Regions from separate parts of the Pseudomonas sp. AC532 genome, predicted to be linked through region 1. Evidence: predicted binding sites of a transcription regulator. Region 1 holds the regulator's gene; each other region holds the start of a gene.
The links. The regulator FliA, encoded in region 1, starts transcription of late flagellar genes. The targets are predictions, from matches to a motif close to CTAAAGTTTNNNNNNNNNNNGCCGNTAA.
Positions count from the first base shown of each region.

Region 1 (2,202 bases):
AGGCTGTTGACCAGTTGGCGGGCATTGCTTTTCAGGGTCGACTCGAGGTCGGCCTCTTGAGAATCATCGTGTTCCATAACAACCTCGCGGCAGACATCAGCCGTTAACCCGCTCGAAGATTTTCTCGATCTTTTCCTTAAGCACCTGAGCGGTGAAAGGCTTGACCACATAGCCGTTCACACCGGCTTGCGCGGCCTCGATGATCTGATCGCGCTTGGCCTCTGCCGTAACCATCAACACCGGCATCTGCTTCAGGCGCTCGTCTGCACGCACCGCGCGCAACAGGTCGATGCCGCTCATGCCGGGCATGTTCCAGTCAGTGACGAGAAAGTCGAAGCTGCCGCTCTGCAGCATCGGCAAGGCCGTCATGCCGTCGTCGGCCTCTGCCGTGTTGGTGAACCCCAGATCACGCAAGAGGTTCTTGATGATCCGTCGCATCGTCGAGAAATCATCGACGATGAGGATTTTCATGTTCTTGTCCAAGTCGACCTCCGTACAGTCCTAAAACGCCTTCAGCATTCTGAAGCGCTTCTAAATCGTGAAACCGGCCTGGCGGAACGCCGCAAAACCATTGCGTCCGACTTTGCTGCGTTCACAGTGTTTTCCAGCGCCCTGCTCAATTATTCATGCGCGCCATTCGCCGAGCCGCGCACGTAGGCGCGCGGCACACTGGCTATGCAATTGGCTGACCCGCGATTCACTCACTCCCAACACCTCGCCGATTTCCTTGAGGTTCAACTCCTCGTCGTAATACAGCGACAGCACCAACCGCTCACGCTCCGGCAGGTTGCTGATGGCATCCACCAGCGCCGCCTGGAAACGATCATCTTCCAGTTCGTGTGACGGCCCGTGGTGGAGGGAACTCGTGTCTTCCTGCAGTCCGCCACTCTCGCCTTCCTGAAGCAGGTCGTCGAAACTGAACAGGCGGCTGCCCAACGTGTCGCCAAGAATGCCGTAGTAATCTTCGAGACTCAATTGGAGTTCGGCAGCAACCTCCTGATCTTTAGCGTCTCTTCCGGTTCTGGCCTCAATTTTTCGTATGGCGTCGCTGACCATGCGGCTGTTGCGATGCACCGAGCGCGGTGCCCAGTCGCCCTTGCGGACCTCATCAAGCATGGCGCCACGGATACGAATGCCGGCAAACGTCTCGAAACTGGCGCCCTTGCCGGCGTCGTATTTGCGAGAAGCTTCGAGCAGGCCGATCATCCCGGCCTGGATCAGGTCATCCACCTGCACGTTGGCAGGCAAACGCGCCAACAGGTGGTAGGCGATACGTTTGACCAGCGGGGCGTAGCGTTCAATCAACTGATGCTGTGAATCTTGTGCTGTTGCCTTGCTGTACATACGGAGTCCAGAGGCTGTCGTCATACAGCCGTGTCTGCAGTCGGTTGTTGCACCAGGCGTTCAACGAAAAATTCCAGATGGCCTCGCGGGTTGGCCGGTAACGGCCATGCATCGACCTTCTGGGCAATCGCCTTGAACGCAAGCGCGCACTTCGAACGAGGAAATGCTTCGTACACCGCACGTTGTTTCTGTACGGCCTTGCGCACCGATTCGTCGTAGGGCACTGCGCCCACGTACTGCAGCGCAACATCCAGAAAACGATCGGTCACCTTGGTCAGCTTAGCAAACAGATTGCGTCCCTCCTGCGGGCTGTGCGCCATATTGGCAAGGACCCGAAAACGGTTCATGCCGTGGTCACGGTTGAGGAGCTTGATCAGCGCGTAGGCATCGGTGATGGAAGTCGGTTCGTCGCACACCACCACCAGCACTTCCTGGGCCGCGCGCACGAAGCTCACCACCGAATCACCGATACCGGCAGCGGTGTCGACGATCAGTACATCGAGGTTGTCACTGATATCGCTGAATGCCTGGATCAGGCCCGCGTGCTGCATGGGCGTGAGCTGCACCATGCTCTGGGTGCCGGAGGCAGCGGGCACGATGCGAATGCCGCCCGGCCCCTGCAAGACGACGTCACGAATGTCGCAATTGCCATCGATGACGTCGGCCAGGGTGCGTTTGGCGGTCAGCCCAAGCAGTACGTCGACGTTGGCCAGGCCAAGGTCGGCGTCCATGAGCATGACGCGCCGACCGAGATCAGCCAGCGCCAACGACAAATTTACCGACACATTGGTCTTGCCAACGCCGCCTTTGCCGCCGGTCACCGCGATCACCTGTACGGGATGCATACCCATGTTATCT
Region 1 is NZ_OZ409888.1:893,468-895,669, forward strand. Features, by position in the region: gene ACZ0AV_RS04275 (protein phosphatase CheZ) at 1-77, opposite strand, end outside; gene ACZ0AV_RS04280 (chemotaxis response regulator CheY) at 97-471, opposite strand; gene fliA (RNA polymerase sigma factor FliA) at 625-1,368, opposite strand; gene fleN (flagellar synthesis regulator FleN) at 1,365-2,195, opposite strand.

Region 2 (2,202 bases), 2.6 Mb from region 1:
CATCGCCTGTTCAAGCTCGCTGAAGCTTGGGCGGTGCGCCGGATAAAGCGTCTTGCGCGAAAACTCTACCGCCAGCGAAGGCGGCATGCCCGATGCCGAGGCAACCAGGCCGGCCTTGATGGCCTCATATACGTTCAATTCTTCCTTGGCGTCGTGTTCCAGGGCGGTGGACAACGGCCCGAAGAAGCCGTAAGAGGCGAGAATCCCGAGGAAGGTGCCGACCAGCGCAGTGCCGACCTTTTCACCGATCTGCGCGTTGTCCGCCTCGGCCAGGATCGACATGGTGATCACGATACCCAGTACCGCAGCCACGATACCCATGGCCGGCATGCCGTCGGCAACCTTGGCAACCGCATGGGCCGGGTGTTCGAGCTCCTCCTTGAGGCCCACCAGTTCCATGTCGAACAAGCCTTCCAGCTCGTGCGGCGCCATGTTGCCCGAAGACATGATGCGCAGGTAATCGCAGATGAACGCGACCATCCGCTCATCGCCCAGCACCGCCGGGTACTTGCTGAAGATAGGGCTGGCCGCCGGATCCTCGAGGTCGGCCTCGATGGCCATCATGCCTTCGCGGCGCGCCTTGTTGAGAATCTCGTAGAGCAGGCGCAGCACTTCCAGGTAATAGTCGTGGGTGAAGCGCGACTTGAACATCTTCAACGACTTCTTGAAAACGGTCATGAACATGCTGCCCGGGTTGGCCTGCAGGAACGCGCCCAGCGCAGCCCCGCCGATGATCAGCACCTCGAAGGGGTGCACCAGAGCCATGATCTTGCCGCCGGACGCGACAAAACCGCCGAGTACGCAGGCGAAGACAACGATGATGCCGATGATTTTGGCCATAAAAGAACTACGAAAGTGAGCAGAAAGAGAAAGGGCGCGCGAAACATCCCTTCTACTTATCGGAAGAGATGCGCGAGACTATAGTCAGTTAAGTCTAAAAAAAGCCATTTTGGCATATCCCCATGGTCGCAAGCACGCCGTTACCGCGCACCCTCGATGCCTGGCTCAAGCAGCTGGAGGGCCAGGCACTGCCCATCCCGACACTTCATCATCAGCAGGTGCGCCGCGCCCTGGGTGACAGCCGCCGTTCGTTACGCGAGATCGCCGACCTCATGCAGGGCAGCCCGGCACTGGCGCTGTGCGTGCTGCGCGAGGTCAATCGCAAGAGCAACGGCAGCCTGGGCGAAGCGGCGGAGAGCCTGGAAATCGCCCTCAATCGCCTGGGGCTCAAGCGCGCGGAAGAATTGCTGGCACGCATTCCGGCCAGGGCGCTCGAGGACATTCCCCGCCCGCTGCGGCAGATTCAGCTGATCAGCCAGCACGCCGCGCAGCAGGCCAACGGCCTGTTCGCTGCTCGCCTGGCACGCCTGTGGCAGGAGATCCACTGGGGCAGCCTGCTGTTTCTCTCACCGATATGGACGCTGGTGGCCGCCCACCCGCAGTTGTTCGACGCCTGGGAGCACCGCGTGCTGGTCAAGGGCGAGCCGCCCGCCCGGGTGGAGCGCGACCTGCTCGGCATCCCGCTGTTCGCGTTGTGCCTGGCACTGGCCGAACAGTGGCGGCTGCCGGCCTGGATCATTCAGGGCTATCAACTGCTGCTCAACGATCGGCGCCTGCTGGCCAAGGCCTTGCGCCTGGCGCGCCAGCACGATGATCCGCTGCGCCAGCAGCAGGAACTGGACGCCGACCCGACGCTGCAGCGCTGGCTCACCCAGCCGGCCAACAGCATCCTGCTGGCCAACGTACTGGCGGTTTCGGCACACAACGCCTGGGCCGGCAGCCACACGCGCCGCTGGCAGCGACTCAACAGCCTGTACCTGCAGATGCCGTTGCCGGAACTGCACCAGCACATCCACCAGAATGCCGCACAAAGCGCACGGCAACTGGACACCACGGGCCTCTGGCACCCTGCCGAAGCCTTGCTGTGGCCGTGGAATGCGCGGCACATCCAGCCTCCCGAGCCGGCATCGGCTCCGCCGCCTCCGGCTGCAGACTGGCGCGAGCTGTGCACCCGCCTGCTTGCCCAACCGAGCGTGTTCACCAACGTGCAGCAACTGACCCTGTGCGCGAGCCAGGCGCTCCAGGCGACCGGCCTGACCCGCCTGTTGCTGTTGCTTGCCGACCGCACCCACAGCCGCCTGCAGGTGCAGCAGCATGCCGGCGTCGAGGCCGCAGCCAGCGGCCTGAGCCTCGACCCGGCAC
Region 2 is NZ_OZ409888.1:3,460,360-3,462,561, reverse strand. Features, by position in the region: gene motA (flagellar motor stator protein MotA) at 1-840, opposite strand, end outside; gene ACZ0AV_RS16195 (HDOD domain-containing protein) at 963-2,202, shown strand, end outside.
Region 2: the regulator FliA is predicted to act here: its motif matches at 897-924, upstream of motA (flagellar motor stator protein MotA).

Region 3 (2,202 bases), 660 kb from region 1:
TGGCGGCCGGTGTCGCAGGCTCGGCGGGTGCTGCCTGTTCGGTAGGCTGAACAGGGGCTTCAGGCACCTTGTCCAGGCGTACGGACACCCGCCGGTTCTTGTCACGGTTGGCGGCCGTGTTGTTCGGCGCCAGGGGATAACGCTCGCCATGGAAACGCATGACGATGCGCTCTTCAGGCACCCCCTGGGTCTTGAGGTAATCCATCACCGCCAACGCACGGCGGCGCGACAGGTCACGATTGGTCAGGCGGTTGCCGCTATTGTCGGAATGGCCATCCAGTTCGATGCGATTGACCGTGGGATCGGCTTTCATGAAGTCGAGGATGATCTCCAGCCTGGCCTTGGCCATGGCATCGAGCTCGGTACCGCCGCCCGGAAAGCCGATGTTGGATTGGCGCACCTGATCGAAATTGACCGGCAGCAGTTTGGCCGTGCACGTGAGGTAGTCGTCGTAGGCCTTGCGAAAGCGCACCGGCAACAGGCGCACCTCGAGGTTCTCCCCGCTCATCGGGCTGCGATGGCGCACCAGCGGGCTGCGGCCTTCCAGCAGCCCGGTCAGCAAGCGCCCGGCCTGCTCCTGACTGCTATTGAACGGCACATCGCCGCTGCCAACACTGACCACGCCGAGGTTGATGTCGCCGCGCCCTGGCTGCCACGGCGCTGCTGCAGCCAGCAGGGTTGCCGAGCCATTGCCCAGCCAGCGCTCCCTGGGCTGCAGGCGGAAGGTCGCCTGCTCGCCCGCGCGGCGCACGAACTCGCCAGCACCGAAATCGGTGATCGGCTGGCTCAGGCGGCACTCGAACTGGTCACCCGCCACCTGCCACTCGGCCTTTTCCAGGCGAGTCTGGAAGCTGATCGCGGCCGCAGGCAGACTCGCACCTGTGCCGACAAGCAATCCAATGATGAGGAAAAGTGGCTGACGCACGACGAGCTCCACAGGAAAACATAACGTTCCCTGTGGGTATCGGTGCCGAGGCAGAAAACTTGAGCAGCCCGGTGGCGATCTGCGGCGTGCCCCCGTCGACCTTTTCCGGTAGCATCCCAGGCATGTTTCGCCCCCGCCTGGAAGCCTCAATGACCGACCGCATCACCCTGCTGCGTCCCGACGACTGGCACATTCACCTGCGCGATGGCGCGGTATTGCCGCACACCGTCGCCGATGTCGCCCGCACCTTCGCCCGCGCGATCATCATGCCCAACCTGGTGCCGCCGGTACGCAACGCCGCCGAAGCGGGAGACTATCGCCAGCGCATTCTCGCCGCACGGCCAGCAGGCAGCCGGTTCGAACCGCTGATGGTGCTGTACCTCACCGACCGCACCACTGGCGACGATATCCGCGCCGCCAAGGCCAGCGGCTTCGTCTACGCGGCCAAGATGTACCCGGCGGGCGCGACCACCAATTCCGATTCCGGGGTGACCAGCCTGGACACCATCACCGGAGCCCTGGAAGCCCTGGCGGAAACCGGCCTGCCACTGCTGGTGCACGGGGAAGTAACCCGCGCCGAGATCGATGTGTTCGACCGCGAGAAGGCGTTCATCGACGAACACATGCGCCGCCTGGTCGAGCGCTTCCCGACGCTGAAAGTGGTGTTCGAGCACATCACCACCGGCGATGCCGCGCAGTTCGTCAGGGAGGCGCCGGCCAACGTCGGAGCCACCATCACGCCCCAGCACCTGCTCTACAACCGCAACCACATGCTGGTCGGCGGCATTCGCCCCCACTTCTATTGCCTGCCGATCCTCAAGCGCAACACGCACCAGGAAGCGCTGCTCGACGCGGCCACCAGCGGTAATCCGAAGTTCTTCCTGGGCACCGACTCCGCGCCCCACGCACAGCACGCCAAGGAAAACGCCTGCGGCTGCGCCGGCTGCTACACCGCCCATGCGGCCATCGAACTGTACGCAGAGGCCTTCGAGCAGCGTGGCGCGCTGGACAAGCTGGAAGCCTTCGCCAGCCACTTCGGCCCGGACTTCTACGGCCTGCCGCGCAATACCGACACCATCACCCTGGTGCGTGAATCCTGGAACGCCCCGGCCAGCCTGCCGTTTGGCGAGCAGATGGTAATCCCCTTGCGCGCAGGCGAAGCGCTGCGCTGGCGCCTGCTGGAGGCCGGTCAATGAGCGAAGAACAGTACGAAGACGACCTTGAGCAGCCGAGCAACAGCGGCCCGCGCCACCCCATGGCGGCGCGTTTCCGCGGCT
Region 3 is NZ_OZ409888.1:1,553,920-1,556,121, forward strand. Features, by position in the region: gene ACZ0AV_RS07460 (flagellar protein MotY) at 1-925, opposite strand, end outside; gene pyrC (dihydroorotase) at 1,075-2,121, shown strand; gene rnt (ribonuclease T) at 2,118-2,202, shown strand, end outside.
Region 3: the regulator FliA is predicted to act here: its motif matches at 962-989, upstream of ACZ0AV_RS07460 (flagellar protein MotY).